DNA from 2 places in the Metabacillus sp. Hm71 genome. Region 2 is predicted to be linked to the other one. Evidence: a T-box and tRNA genes for the amino acid it is inferred to sense, from the RefSeq annotation. Region 2 holds a T-box; the other holds one or more tRNA genes.

Region 1 (7,866 bases), 2.3 Mb from region 2:
AGATTTTTCTAAGGAATTCAATGATTATAAAAAAGAAGATGAAGCAAAAATTTTACAAGCAATTACATGGACATTAACACAGTTTGATAATGTGGAAAAGGTAAAGATTTGGGTGAATGGCCATGAGCAGAAGGAAATGCCTGTAAATGGAACACCAATTCAGGATGGTGTGAGTAGAGAAAGCGGTATTAATCATGATTCTACAGATGTTGTTGATATTACAAATACCCATCCGTTAACCGTTTATTACACGGCTGAAGCTGATGGGCAACAGTACTATGTTCCTGTTACAAAGCGGGTGAGTAATACGGAAACAGATCCAATCGCTGCTGCAGTAAAAGAGCTTATTGAGGGACCTTCACCTTCAACAGGTTTAATTAGCGGCTTCCAAAATGATGTTGAATTATTAAGCGCGCCTAAATATGAAGATGGAAAGGTAACCTTAGATTTTAATGAATCAATTTATGGAAGTTTTGATGAAGAACAAAAAATCATTTCATCAGAGGTTCTCCAATCACTGGTATTAACGTTAACTGAGCAAGAAGGGGTCGAAAGTGTTGCTGTAACAGTAAATGGAAAAGCAGAATTAGTGAGAGAGAATGGTGAAAAGTTGACCGAGCCTGTTACAAGACCTGCTAAAGTGAACACAGGTAGTTTTTAATAGCACGTTTTTGATATACTATAAAAAGGGTAAAAAGAGGTATGCTTATAACAAAGCTACCTCTTCTTTCTTGTACATAATTTTACAGAATTTAATGGACTTTCATTGGAGGGAATTAAAGAATGAGACATGATGGCCGTGCTAAGGATCAGTTGAGGAAAGTAGATATAGTAAAAGATTTTGTTATTCATCCAGAGGGCTCCGTCTTAATCTCCTTCGGTAATACAAAGGTAATTTGTAATGCCAGTATTGAGGATAGAGTGCCGCCGTTTATGCGAGGTGAAGGAAAAGGATGGATTACAGCTGAGTATTCCATGCTTCCAAGGGCAACAGAGCAGCGTACAATTCGAGAGTCCTCAAAAGGGAAAATCAGTGGTCGGACAATGGAGATTCAGCGCTTAATAGGTAGAGCATTACGAGCAGTTGTTGATCTAAAGGAATTAGGTGAACGCACTATTTGGATTGACTGTGATGTTATTCAAGCTGATGGTGGAACAAGGACAGCTTCAATCACAGGTGCATTTGTTGCTATGACGATTGCGCTTGGGAAATTGGTTGCTGATAGGAAAATAAAGGCGCTGCCAATTACAGATTACCTTGCTGCTGTATCAGTAGGGGTTGACAATGAGCATGGAGAAATCTTAGATTTAGATTATGTTGAAGATTCACGTGCAGAAGTCGATATGAATGTCATTATGACATCGCAAGGTCAATTTGTTGAATTGCAAGGTACTGGAGAAGAAGCAACATTTTCAAGACAGCAATTAAATTGTCTGCTTGATCTGGCTGAAGAAGGAATATTAGCTCTTATCGAACATCAAAAAGCGGCGCTTGGCGATCTTTCACTCATCGTGACAGAAAATATCAAAAAGCAGGTTGGTGCAAAGTGAAGGAAATCATTATTGCAACAAAAAATCCAGGGAAAGTAAAAGAATTTGAAGCATTATTATCTCCAATAGGCTTCCATGTTCAATCTCTATTAGATTACCCTGATTCAATTGATGTTGAAGAGACAGGGGTTACTTTTGAGGAAAATGCCATATTGAAAGCAGAAGCTATTTCGGAAGCCTATCAGCGCATGACAATTGCCGATGATTCTGGTTTAGCCATTGATTATTTAGGCGGCAGGCCGGGGATTTTTTCTGCTCGATATGCTGGACCTGCAAAAGATGATCAAGCGAATATCAGCCAAGTATTAGAAGAATTAACTGGTGTTAAAAGCATGGAGGACCGTTCTGCAAGATTTATTTGTGCGCTGGCCTTATCAATACCTGGACAGCAAACAAAAACGGTGGTGGGAACTTGTGAAGGGTATATCGCAATGAAGCAGCAAGGAGAAAATGGTTTTGGATATGACCCAATCTTTATTGTGAAAGGGTTAAATCAGACAATGGCAAGTATACCGAAAGAGGAAAAAAACCGGATAAGTCACCGGGCAGAGGCTATAAAAAAGATCTTGGAAGTTATTAAACAAATATAAAATGGGGCGCGTATTTATGAATGTTTTAATAATGAGTGATAGCCATGGCTTAACAGCAGAAATCGAGGACATAAAAAACCGCCATAAAACAGAAGTGGACTTTATGCTGCATTGTGGAGATTCTGAGCTCCCGGCAGACAGTAAAGAATTAAGTTCTTTTAAAGGTGTTAAAGGGAATTGTGATTTTGGCTCTGAATTGCCGAATGAGATCATAGTAGATGTAAATGGTTTCACCTTGTATATGACACATGGCCACCTATATAATGTAAAAGCTACATTAATGAATTTAAAATACCGTGCATTAGAGAAAAAGGCGAATATTGCATGTTTTGGACATTCACATATCGCCGGTGCTGAGATGATCGATGGCATATTATTTATAAATCCCGGAAGCATCAGACTTCCTGCGATGCGAAGACAAAAGACATATGCTATACTTACTATTGAAAAAAACACCGCAAAAGTTACGTTTTATGAAGTGAATGGACAGAAAGTTGAGGAACTTTCTCAGCAAGTAACCCTAAATTAAATATTTGAGAGGGAGAGATCTCCCTCTCCTTTAAAAAATTTAATAATAATATTGACTTTTAAATTAAATATCAATATAATGAAAAATGTCGCTAGTGATATTTGAAATTGAAATCTGTATCCTTAAAATAAGTCCCAGTAGCTCAGCTGGATAGAGCACGAACGAATATGCTGCCTTGAAATGGCATCAGCGTACCGATTGAGCTGCATCTTGAATCATCTTTTTGAAATCGGGACGACGACAAATTTAGTATTTAAAACCTTATATTTTTTATAAATTAAGTCCCAGTAGCTCAGCTGGATAGAGCAACGGCCTTCTAAGCCGTCGGTCGGGAGTTCGAATCTCTCCTGGGACGCCATCAAACAATACATATCAAACCCTTTCATCATATTATGAAGGGTTTTTTTATTTGAAAAGCTAACGTCTTATCTAAAAAATAGTGGGATATAACCTTACAAACTTGTGTATTTTCTTTCGAATTTCATGTAACATCATTTTTATCAAAGATCACTTTTTTACTTGTCAAGCTCTCCTGCTTAACATTCTTCTTCTATCCTACGATTTCCGCAGTTGCGGATTTTAAAAATTCTTCAAAATTTTTTTAAAAAAGTCATTCCAAGCATATCAACAATGAAAGCGGATACAACTAATCCGATAAATCTAAATTATCAAATAATTCATAAAACACTGTTGACACTTGCTTTTCTAGAGCGTAATATAAGTTCAAATAAAGTTACACGAACATTTAAAAAAGTGTAGAAAATTCTTAAATAAAATGAGAATTTCTCCTTTCATTCAGATGTTCTGATGCTAACTTTTTGAGATTTCTCTTTTAGTGGATTTTCACTCGCTAGAAGGGATATATTAAAAAATAAAACAAATTATGAGAACTGGGTGATCTTTCACCCTTGGATATTATAAGCACTTGAAGGATTATCGCCTTCAAACTGGCTAATAAACTGCATATAGGAAAACGGTGAAGAGGATAAGTAGTCTTTGGTAAAGAATCTACAGAGAACCGGGGTAGCTGGAAGCCGGTGATACTCCCAAATGATGAACTCGCCTCTGAGTGTTAATCTGAAACAACAGTAAGATTAACCGAGTCCCATTCTTCGGTACTCGTTATCAAAGTGAACAGTGGATCTGTTCGTAAGGTGGTCATTTTTGGCCATGAAGAAGGGTGGTACCGCGAAAAGTTTATTAACCTTTTTGCCCCTTTGGCACACAAATTGTTGTGGAGTCTTATGAGGGGTGGGAAGGTTTTTTATATGCTGTTTTTAGTCAAGCAAGAACAGAAAAACTAAAACAAAGGGCTAAAAGTAGCCTGCTAAGGGAGGAAAGAAAATGAGTACAAATGTACAGTTGAACAGCTCAACTGCCAAATGTACAAATACAATGTCGGGGTCTTTAATGCTAATTGAAGCACTTAAGCAGGAAAAAGTAGAAGTAATTTTCGGATATCCTGGCGGAGCAGTCTTACCAATTTATGATAGTCTATATAATTCTGGTATGTTCCATGTATTAACTCGACATGAACAAGGCGGTATACATGCAGCGGAAGGTTACGCTCGTGTCTCTGGAAAACCAGGTGTTGTCATTGCAACATCAGGCCCAGGTGCAACGAACTTAGTTACAGGTTTGACAGATGCGATGATTGACTCATTACCATTAGTAGTCTTTACAGGGCAGGTTGCTTCTAGTGTTATCGGATCAGATGCTTTCCAGGAAGCTGATATATTAGGAATTACAACTCCTATTACAAAGCATAATTATCAAGTTCGTGAAGTAAGCGAGCTTCCAAGAATTATTAAAGAAGCATTTCATATTGCAACAACTGGCAGACCAGGTCCTGTTTTAATTGACATTCCTAAAGACATTGCAACTGTTGAAGGGGATTTCAGCTATGATATGCCTGTCAACTTGCCAGGTTATCAACCAACTTGTGAACCGAATTATTTGCAGATTCGAAAATTAGTTGAAGCAGTAAGCCGCGCTAAAAAACCAGTGATTCTTGCAGGCGCAGGTGTTTTACATGCAAATGCTTCAAAAGAATTGACAGAATATGCTGAACAACAACAAATACCTGTTGCGAACACGCTGCTAGGCTTAGGCGGTTTTCCGGCTGATCATCCTCTATTCCTAGGAATGGCTGGAATGCATGGCACATATACCGCAAACATGGCACTTTATGACTGTGATTTATTAATCAGCGTTGGGGCAAGATTTGACGACCGGGTTACAGGCAACTTAGAGCATTTCGCTAAAAAAGCTACAGTAGCACATATTGATATTGATCCAGCTGAGATTGGAAAAAATGTTCCAACACAAATTCCGATCGTTGGTGATGCAAAGCTAGTATTAGAACAGCTAATTAAACAAGAAGGCAAACAAGGTGATCAAAAGGAATGGAATGACCAGCTTGCTAAAAATAAGCAAGAATATCCTCTTGTTTATAATGAGGAAGACACTGAGTTAAAACCACAAAAGGTTCTAGAGCTAATCCATGAATGGACGAATGGAGAAGCGATCGTAACAACCGATGTAGGTCAGCATCAAATGTGGGCGGCACAATATTATAATTTTAAAAATCCAAATAAATGGGTAACATCTGGCGGACTTGGTACAATGGGCTTCGGCTTGCCAGCTGCAATCGGCGCGCAATTAGCTGATAGAGATTCTACAGTTATTGCTGTTTTAGGTGATGGCGGCTTCCAAATGACGCTTCAAGAATTATCAGTTATCCATGAATTGAACTTACCAATTAAAGTTGTCATTTTAAACAATGTTGCTTTAGGAATGGTAAGACAATGGCAGCAATTATTCTATGAAGAACGCTATTCAGAATCAAAATTTGTTTCACAACCTGATTTTGTTAAATTATCAGAAGCTTATGGCATTAAAGGCGTTCGCATTGAAAGAACTGAAGGCTGGGAAGAGAAATTAAAGGAAGCCATTACTTCTGACGGTCCGGTCTTATTAGATATACGAGTAAGCAAAGATGAAAACGTCTATCCAATGGTAGCTTCAGGAAAAGGGTTGCATGAAATGGTAGGTGTAAAGCTTTGAAAAGGATAATTTCATTAACAGTACTAAATCAAACAGGTGTTTTAAATCGAATTACAGGATTATTTTCGAAAAGACATTTTAATATTGAAAGCATAACAGTAGGTCATGCGGAAACTGAAGGTGTTTCACGAATGACGCTTGTTGTAAATGTTCAAGAAGAAAAAGAAGTTGAGCAAATCACAAAGCAATTAAATAAACAAATTGATGTGATTAAGGTGGTTGATATTACCTCACAATCAATTGTAGCAAGAGAGCTTGCGTTAATAAAGGTGATGTCAACACCTGCTACAAGAATGGAGATTCAAGGACTCATTCAGCCATTCCGGGCAACGGTGATTGATGTCAGCCGTGAAAGTGTTGTCGTACAAGTAACGGGCGAGCCATCAAAAATCGAAGTATTAATTGATTTATTAAAGCCATATGGCATTAAAGAAATTGCCAGAACAGGAACAACTGCATTTACTCGCGGCACACAAAGAGCTGCCAAGGAAGTTCCTATTTCAATCGTTTAACAAAGGTAAAAATCTTGCCTGAAGCACAGGTTTTAAGATTTATATAAAAGCAAAAGATCTACTAATAAACTTACATTTTTTGAAGGAGAGATTATACATGACAAAAGTATATTATAACGGAGACGTAAACGAAGCAGCATTACAAGGTAAAAAGGTAGCAATCATTGGATATGGTTCTCAAGGTCATGCACATGCTCTTAACTTAAAAGAAAGCGGCGTTGACGTAGTAGTAGGTGTTCGCCAAGGCGGTTCTTTTAACAAAGCTGTTGAAGATGGTCACCATGTTGTATCAGTAGCTGAAGCTGCACAACTTGGAGATATCGTAATGGTACTACTTCCAGATGAGCAACAAGCAAAAGTATATGAAGAAGAAATCAAACCAGGTTTAGAAGCAGGTAATTCTTTAGTATTTGCACATGGCTTTAACGTACATTTCAGCCAAATCGTTCCTCCTGCAGATGTTGATGTATTCCTAGTTGCACCAAAAGGTCCTGGACACTTAGTAAGAAGAACATATGAAGAAGGTGCTGGTGTACCTGCATTATTCGCGATCTACCAAGATGTAACTGGTACAGCAAAAGAAAAAGCTTTAGCATATGCAAAAGGTGTTGGATCAGCTCGCGCTGGCGTATTAGAAACGACATTTAAAGAAGAAACTGAAACAGATTTATTCGGAGAACAAGCAGTGCTTTGCGGTGGTTTAACTTCATTAGTAAAAGCTGGTTTCGAAACATTAGTAGAAGCTGGATATCAGCCTGAAGTTGCTTACTTCGAATGTTTACATGAATTAAAATTAATCGTTGACTTAATGTATGAAGATGGTATGGCTGGAATGAGATATTCCATCTCTGATACTGCACAATGGGGTGACTTCGTTTCAGGACCACGTGTTGTAGATGGCCGTTCTAAAGAAGCAATGAAAGAAGTATTAAAAGATATTCAAACAGGTAAATTTGCGAAAGAGTGGATTTTAGAAAACCAAGCAAACCGCCCTCAATTCAACGCGATCAATAACAACGAAAATGAACATCAAATCGAAGTTGTAGGTAAGAAGCTTCGTGCAATGATGCCGTTCGTAAAATCTAAACAAAACAAGAAAGAAGCGGTGAGTGTGAGTGCGAAAAATTAACCTATTTGATACAACGCTCCGTGATGGCGAGCAATCTCCAGGCGTCAATCTTAATGTAAAAGAAAAGCTGGAGATTGCAAAACAGCTAGAAAGACTCGGAATGGACGTTATTGAAGCAGGATTTCCTGCTACATCAAAAGGTGATTTATTAGCAGTTCAAGAGATTGCGAAAACAATTAAAACTAGCTCTGTTACCGGACTTGCACGTTCTGTAAAAAACGATATCGATGCAGCGTGGGAAGCATTAAAATTTGCCGAAGAGCCAAGATTGCATGTATTCTTGGCAACTTCCCCGATTCATCGGGAGTATAAGCTGAAAAAGTCGAAAGAACAAGTGATTGCAACGGCTGTAGATGCTGTGAAATATGCTACTAAGTATTTCCCGATCATTCAATGGTCTGCAGAGGATGCCTGCCGTACAGAGCTTCCATATTTAGCTGAAATCGTTGAAAAAGTGATTGAAGCAGGCGCAAATGTTATCAACATTCC
Region 2 (7,866 bases):
TTGCTCTTTATAGCCCCTTGCTAGATGGATATCCTCATCAAAGGCATCAATAATTCCACGAAGTCCTTCAATTGTCAATGAGGCAATTAATTCTGTTTGGTAAGCTAGTTTTTCAGCTTCCATATAGGCTATTGCCCCCATTGCTGTCATTGCCTGTGTTCCATTGATAAGGGCTAATCCCTCTTTTGCTGTTAATGTGATGGGGAAAATTGACTCTTTCGTTAAAGCTTCAATCGCAGGTACTCGCTTTCCTTTATAGAAAACCTCACCTTCGCCAATTAAAACGAGGGCAAGATGGGAAAGCGGCGCTAAATCACCGCTTGCTCCAAGTGAACCTTGCTGAGGAATGACAGGATGGATCCCTGTATTTAATAAGTCTAACAACCGTTCAATCACAACAGGCCGGACACCGGAAAATCCTTTCAGCAAGGCGTTGGCACGAAGCAGGATCATTGCTCGTGAAACGACCTCTGGAAACGGTTCGCCAATTCCGCAAGCATGGGAACGAATGAGATTTAGCTGCAACGACTCCACATCATCCTTGCCAATAAGAACATCACTAAATTTTCCAAAACCTGTTGTAATCCCATAGACGATTCTTCCTTCTGCGACAATTTTATCCACCGCTTTTCGGCTTTCTTGCACTTTTCTCATGCTTTCTTCCGAATACACAACCTTTTCACCATCAAAAAGAACTTTCTTTAGTTCAGAAAATGTAAGTGTTTGACCCGTTAATGTAACCATCATTCTTTCTCCCTTCAAAATCCTTTAGTTAAGTAAAGAGGCAATAGAAAAGGGGGCTATATCAATGAAATCAAATATGATTTCAAGATATAGCCCCCTATTTACTAAAATACTATGGGCAAATTATATATGATTAATGCCTAAACCAATGGTTTCATGCTCAGATCCCTTAACAGGCGCACCAATTGTACCATATAAGGAAACAGCAATCCAATCTCCCTCTTGCTCATTATCATACGGGTTCCCCCGCAAAATGGCAAAAGATAAGCCAACCGTTCTAAGTACTGACCCTATTTGAACTTGGCCTCTAGTTACACCATGAAGCGCCTCAATTATTGCATGGTATAATGCATGTGATTCACGATAAACATCAGACTGGATAATCTCATTTTTCTTTGCTGCTGTTTCAATTGCAGCAACTACTTTATGTGCATCCATCGACCCGACTTTCCCTATACAACCCTTCCAATTCGACTGCTCGAGTTTTGCCAGCTGTTCAGTTGAATCGTCAGATAGTAAAAGAAGAATGGCGTGCCGACCGATACGACGATCTTTACTCAGTGCCATATAAACAACTCTTTCTCACTTACTATTTATCTAAAATACTCTAATAGCTAATAACTAGTTTCATTGTAAGCGCTTGAAAATTGAGTGTCAACCATATTTTTCATAAAGCGAGACTTCCATTAGTGGGATGTTCTTTATCCCACTGATGGTTAGCGAGACTTATCGGAATATTTACGGGCAGTTCCCTCCACTTGATTTCTTTGCTTTACTTGAATCTTAAAGTGGGGATTACTGACCGTTAAGATTGGGATTAAGCGCCATATCTTCCACTATAATATGAAAAAGACACGGCATTTGTTATACTTGCAGGAAAATAGTTACTCTATTCCTGAACGATAGGCAAATGGTGTGCACCCTTCAAGCTGTTTGAATTTCGTATTAAAATACGTTTGATGTGTATAGCCTGTTAACCGTGAAATTTCCTCTATCGAAAGTTCAGTATCCTGCAAAAGCCGTTTTGCTTCCCGAATCCGCATTTGATGCAGTGTATCTCGAAACGATTGTCCAGATTCTGCAGCAAAGCGACGGCTAAGCGTGCTTTTATTGATCCTGAGTGCTTGAGCACATGCAGCCAAATTCCACTGAGCATCCCAAAAATTTGCTTCCATCATGTCTTTTACCTTTTCGACAAGTGTCTCTGTGCCCTTCTGGTGACTGTCATTCCTTGCTGCAAGCAGATGGGTGACAAATGTAAGCAGTTCAGAAACAATTTGATATATGACCGGATTTCGGATAATTTGCTGAAAGACAGTGTGGTAGGCGATTTCCCAGTCTGCTTCATTTGTCTTATATGCCTTCATATACCTGCGGATTTGCGCCAAAACACTTGTCAATCTGATTCGTACCATGTCAGGGCTTGGATACGGTTTTTTATAGGTGAAAAATTCATGTTCTACCCATTCGCGAATCGCTTTAGTATCTCTTTTTTCAAGCATTTCAATCCACTGACGCTGTTCGAGCGGTGTCAGAAAAGGATCCATATCCCGCCATCCTGCTCGTTCATCTCCCGCCAAAATAATGTCATACCCTTCAAAGAACACTTGCTCTGTTAATTCCTTTGTTTGTCGATAGATTTCCTTTAATGTGCTTTTTCCTGCAGGTGAATTCAATACAAGGGCAAGGGGTTCCTCCATTTGTTCCTTCCAGCTTGCAAGAAATGCTCGACACTGTTCCTTTAGATGTGATTGCTCCTCTGTTTCATGAATCCCTAATATAAATTGAGATAAGGCAAAAAACCGATACTTTCCAGTAAAAGGGAACTCTTGCAGTGTTTCATATACATAAGGCAATGCATGCCCATTTGGGGTGATAAATGCCGACATGATAACCGATTGCGGATGGAGTTTGTCAGTCAAGAAAAAATCAGCATAATCGATATCGATATGATCGTTCTCCTCCTCATTACTGCCAGCCGGAATTTGCTTACGATTTCGAATTTGAAAACGTAATTGCTGAACTTGTTTAATTAAATCTCCAGGGGAAAACGGCCTAAACAAAATATCCTCCGCATGCAGGCTCAGGCCGCGATAGGCAACCTGAAACACTCTCTCCGAAGAGATCCCTAACCAGCGGATTTGTTTAGTTTGCAGCACTTCTTTTAAAGGGTCATCTTTCCAAGCCCATTTATCCATATCTATGATGACAAAGTCTGGCTTTTCATACTTAATAACATTGGAAAGTTCTTTTATTTCTTCAAATGACGTCAACTGAATTCCTGTGACATGTGATTGTATGATCCAACGTATCCCTTGTGCTTCAAGTCCATCTTTGGCTACCAGATAAATCTTCATCCCTGCAACTCCTAAAGCTTTTTTTACAGTTTTCTCCTTAAACTAGCACGTCCATTCTCCCAATTTACGAAAACGTCAAGTTCAAAAAGCTGCGAGAGTTTTTCTTCTGAAATCATCTCATCTGTACGTCCCGAATCGAACACCTCACCTTTTTTCAACAAAAGCGTATGGGAGAAAATGGGGAGAATTTCTTCTACATGGTGTGTGACATATAGGAATGTCGGGGCATTTTCGCGTTTATTGATCGTCTCCAATGCTGCCAACAGCTGCTCACGAGCAAGAAAATCCAAGCCAGTTGTCGCCTCATCCAAGATTAATAGCTCAGGGTCTGCCATTAATGCTCTGGCAATTAGTACCCGCTGTCTCTCACCTTGTGAAAGAGTTTCATAAGCTCTATCAGCATAGGACAAACAATGAAGTTCCTCCAGCAGTCCAATTGCTTTTTGTCTCATTTCATCTGTAGGTTCCTCATATAAACCAATGGAAGCGAATGCTCCACTTAAAACAATTTGATATGCCGTATCTGACGGATAGAGCTTTTGCTGTAAATTTGAAGACACCAAACCAATTTTTTGCCGCAGTTTTTCTGCTAAATAGTCTCTACCAAACACTTTTCCTAAAACGGTAACACTACCTGTTGTAGGGAAATAGTATGCACAAAGCATGTTTAATAGCGCTGTCTTTCCCGCACCATTCAACCCATAAAGCACCCAGTTTTCTTGTTTATGTATCTTCCAATTTATTTCTCTTAACAGCCAGTGTCCGTTTCTCTTTAACGAAACGTTAGATAGTTCTATTATTGCTGACACCTTTGCCTCCTCCTTTTCTTGTATGTCTAAATAAATGGCAAGCAATATTGAATGCCTATGAATCAATAAATCTAGATTTTATTCTCATATGCAGTCAATCTATTAATGATTAACCTAAATATCCAAAGCACTTCCAATTGCCATCATGATAATAAACCCATATACAAGTATAACTCCCAAGCCATACAGAAATAAATGATCCTTTTTAAAGACTCTAATTAATTCTAGAAATGAAATAACAAAACGCGTAACAAACAATAATCCAAATATACAAAAAAATGCCATTCCTACAGTCATAGGAATCTCGGTTATTAATCTCATACCATCCGGCTCATTATTTGAGGCTACTCCAATCCCTACCCCAATATAAATCAACAAAAATGATGTTAAGACCAATGTACAAAAAAACACGAAATAACGATGTACCGTTGGGGCTAAAGATGAATCCACAGACACCACCCATTAAAAAAAATACTTAATACATAACCTGCACGAAATGATAGGATGAGACCATGCAAAGATCATATCGGTTTCATTGTTTTTTACATAAGAGTTCTTTCCAAATGTCATCATGATAACATCTGTTTGGTTACTCTTTTTCTTTTTCTTCTTACTCATTTTAAACATTCCCATCTATCCATAAAATACATAAGAAAATACTACTATAAATACCATTTTATTACCATAAATCTCTGGTAATGAATTTAGATAATGGGCAAGAGATGTCTAATTCTTCTCCTCATTATGAAAATTGCCCATTGCTTTCTTTCCGTAAATTCTTTATAATCGCTAAAAAGATCATTTCGTTCGATGACGAAGAGAGTAATTTTACAGAAAATCCAAAGCGAGTTAGGGATGGTGGGAGCCTAATGGATGATGTAAAATGAAGCGCACTTCTGAGAAGCTGCTCCGAAATTATAGTAGGTCCAGCCGGGGAACACCTCGATATCAAGGAAAAGAAGGTTCTTAATGAACAATAAGAGTGGTACCGCGGGCAAATCTCGTCTCTAGTTTAGAGACGGGATTTTTTTATTTTCAAAAGAAAGGTGATAAAGAAGATGGATTTACTAAACATATATGCTGAAGAATTAACGAAAAGCTTAAACGGCATTCTCTCTCTTGAAAATATTTTAGAATTAATTGAAAAACCTAGATATTCTACTCAAGGTGATATCGCATTCCCTTGCTTCACGTTGGCAAAGACCTTAAAGAAAACGCCAAACCAGATTGCTGTTGAAATTGCAACTCGCATCAATCATCCAATGTTTGAAAAAGTAGTGGCAGATGGACCTTATGTTAATGGATTTTTTCATAAAAAACTCGTCAGCAATGAAGTGATTACTTCGATTCTTGACCAAGGGAAACACTATGGTTCATCCGACATTGGAAATGGCAAAAACATAACAATAGACTTTTCATCTCCTAATATTGCAAAGCCCTTTTCAATGGGGCATTTACGTTCAACTGTAATTGGAAACTCACTTGCCCATATTTTTGAAAAATGTGGGTATAATGCAATTCGAATTAACCATTTAGGGGATTGGGGCACCCAGTTTGGAAAATTGATTGTCGCTTATAAGCTATGGGGAAATGAGGAGCAAGTAAAGCAAAACCCAATAAAGGAATTGCTGAGCCTTTATGTAAAATTTCATGAAGAAGCCCAACAACAAAAACATCTTGAAGAAGAAGCGAGAATCTGGTTTAAAAAACTTGAAGATGGTGATGCGGAACCAACCAAGCTTTGGGAATGGTTTAGATCAGAGTCTCTCCAAGAGTTTTCAAAAATCTATAAGTTATTAGGGATTACCTTTGATTCCTACCATGGTGAAGCATTTTATAACGATAAAATGGAGAAAACTCTCCGACTACTCAATGATCAAAAGCTGCTTTCAACCTCTGATGGTGCAGAAGTCGTCCATTTAGATGAGTATGAATTACCGCCATGTTTACTAAAAAAATCAGATGGGGCTACCCTTTATGCAACAAGGGATTTAACAGCAGCATTATATAGACAAGAAACCTACCATTTCAAAAAAGGAATCTATGTTGTCGGTCATGAACAAAGCCTGCACTTTAAACAAGTATTTCTTGTTCTTAAGAAAATGGGATATAACTGGGCAAACGATTTAGTCCACGTTCCATTCGGCTTCATTTTAAAGGATGGCAAGAAAATGTCGACGAGAAAAGGCAAGGTTGTCCTTTTGGAGGATGTCATCAGTGAAGCCGTTTCTTTAGCAAAAGAAAACATTGAAGTGAAGAATCCAGGCTTACAAAATAAAGATGAGGTAGCGAAGCAAGTTGCAATTGGAGCTTTAATTTTTCATGACTTAAAAAATGAGCGCTTAAATAATATTGAATTTTCACTAAAAGATATGCTGAAATTTGAAGGCGAAACCGGACCATATGTGCAATATACACATGCCAGAGCTTGTTCCATTTTAAGAAAAGCTGGGGGAGCAAAAGATAGTCAAGCTGAAGGGTTAGATGAAGAGGAAAGCTGGGAATTAGTAAAGATGCTGATGGACTTCCCTGCTGTCATTAAAAAAAGCATGACTTTATATGAACCATCACAAATCGCCAAATACTTGATTGATCTCTCACAAGAATTCAATAAATACTATGGCATTGTGAAGATATTAGCTGATGATGAACAAAAGGCGCAACGTATCGCTTTAGTCAAATCTGTTACAACCGTCTTGTGTGAAGGTTTAAGATTGCTTGGGATCACTGCTCCTGAAGAAATGTAGTCTTTTATCACAAGAAAAGTACTGATGTTTTTCAATTTCAATTAAAGAACTAATAAATTCCTCCACTGTGGTCAAACTAATCAAAAGCCAGATCACGGAGGTGTTCCTATGTTAAGCAATGATGAGGAATATACAGATTTTTCAAATGTTGAAACCCAAAGAAACTTCTTAACAGCTGAAGAATTCCCGGAAGGTTCTTTCGGCTCACCAATTGGTAAGAATAAAAAGGTAGAAAATAAAAATACACCATGGCAGCATGGACAACAATTTTATAGCGCTTTTACTTATGAAAACCGCATTTTGCACGAGGATATGCCAAGGCAATTTCCGAATGCACATCCGCCACACGATGAAAAAAGTATAAATACTGAAGAACCATATAATGACTCTCGTTAAACTTTAGGCAATCATCTCTGGTTGCCTAAAGTTTGTTTTGCCTAGAATTAAGCACAAGCAAAAATAAAATAGTGTTTATTTTTTTTACTAATTATAGGAAAATAGATATTGTAAGTGAATAAAACGATTTAAAGAGGTGACTTTCAAATGGTGAACATGAAACCTTCACCTATGACTTTAACACCCCATGCAAAGCCTGGTATTAGGAAGGCGATTCTTTGCATGGGACGGTCTAATTACTAAATATCGCCCATAATAATCGACTGCTTGACTAATATTTCGGCTTTGCACTTATTTTTTGATTTATAAAAAATAAGGGGCTGAGCGGAAATGAAATATGTAAATGCAAGTCGCGTATTACCTGAAGAATTGATCAAAGAAATCCAAAAGTATGTACAAGGAGAAACTGTTTATATTCCTAAACCAAAAAGGAATCATCAAAAATGGGGATCAAACTCAGGTAGCAGACAATTAATAGATGACCGAAATGCTAAAATAAAAAAATCTTTCAAAAACGGAAATGAGATTGACCAATTAGCCGATGAATTTTTTCTCTCGATTGAAACGATAAAAAAAATAGTCTACTCAAAAACATTTGAAAGCACTGATTCATAAACAGTGCTTTTTTATATGGCTATTTTATTTCTAAATTGTTTTTTACCTATAATTTTGCAGACTAAGATTTTAAAGTAAAAGGAGATATAATGTTGAAATTTTGTAGGAGGAGTGATAACGATGGAACCCTTTATCAAAAGTTATCAATTTCATTTTATCAAGAAACAAACACAGATTCTTTTAAATGGACATTCAAGC

The links. The T-box of region 2 lies ahead of argS (arginine--tRNA ligase). A T-box ahead of a tRNA ligase gene usually reads a tRNA of that ligase, here a tRNA-Arg.
Region 1: it has a tRNA-Arg gene. The T-box ahead of argS (arginine--tRNA ligase) is inferred to sense a tRNA for this amino acid. The anticodon was not compared.

Annotation. Positions count from the first base shown of each region.
Region 1 is NZ_CM200278.1:4,189,305-4,197,170, reverse strand. It holds gene ACSVDH_RS20815 (GerMN domain-containing protein) at 1-661, shown strand, start outside; gene rph (ribonuclease PH) at 784-1,551, shown strand; gene ACSVDH_RS20805 (XTP/dITP diphosphatase) at 1,548-2,141, shown strand; gene ACSVDH_RS20800 (metallophosphoesterase) at 2,158-2,670, shown strand; tRNA gene ACSVDH_RS20795 (tRNA-Arg) at 2,952-3,028, shown strand; T-box leader at 3,638-3,890, shown strand; gene ilvB (acetolactate synthase large subunit) at 4,015-5,736, shown strand; gene ilvN (acetolactate synthase small subunit) at 5,733-6,248, shown strand; gene ilvC (ketol-acid reductoisomerase) at 6,346-7,377, shown strand; gene ACSVDH_RS20775 (2-isopropylmalate synthase) at 7,364-7,866, shown strand, end outside.
Region 2 is NZ_CM200278.1:1,903,426-1,911,291, reverse strand. It holds gene hutH (histidine ammonia-lyase) at 1-744, opposite strand, end outside; gene hutP (histidine utilization transcription antiterminator HutP) at 868-1,311, opposite strand; gene ACSVDH_RS08985 (helix-turn-helix domain-containing protein) at 1,629-3,101, opposite strand; gene ACSVDH_RS08980 (ABC transporter ATP-binding protein) at 3,125-3,901, opposite strand; gene ACSVDH_RS08975 (hypothetical protein) at 4,025-4,360, opposite strand; T-box leader at 4,712-4,922, shown strand; gene argS (arginine--tRNA ligase) at 4,969-6,657, shown strand; gene ACSVDH_RS08965 (hypothetical protein) at 6,766-7,053, shown strand; gene ACSVDH_RS08960 (CD3324 family protein) at 7,384-7,668, shown strand; gene ACSVDH_RS08955 (FusB/FusC family EF-G-binding protein) at 7,789-7,866, shown strand, end outside.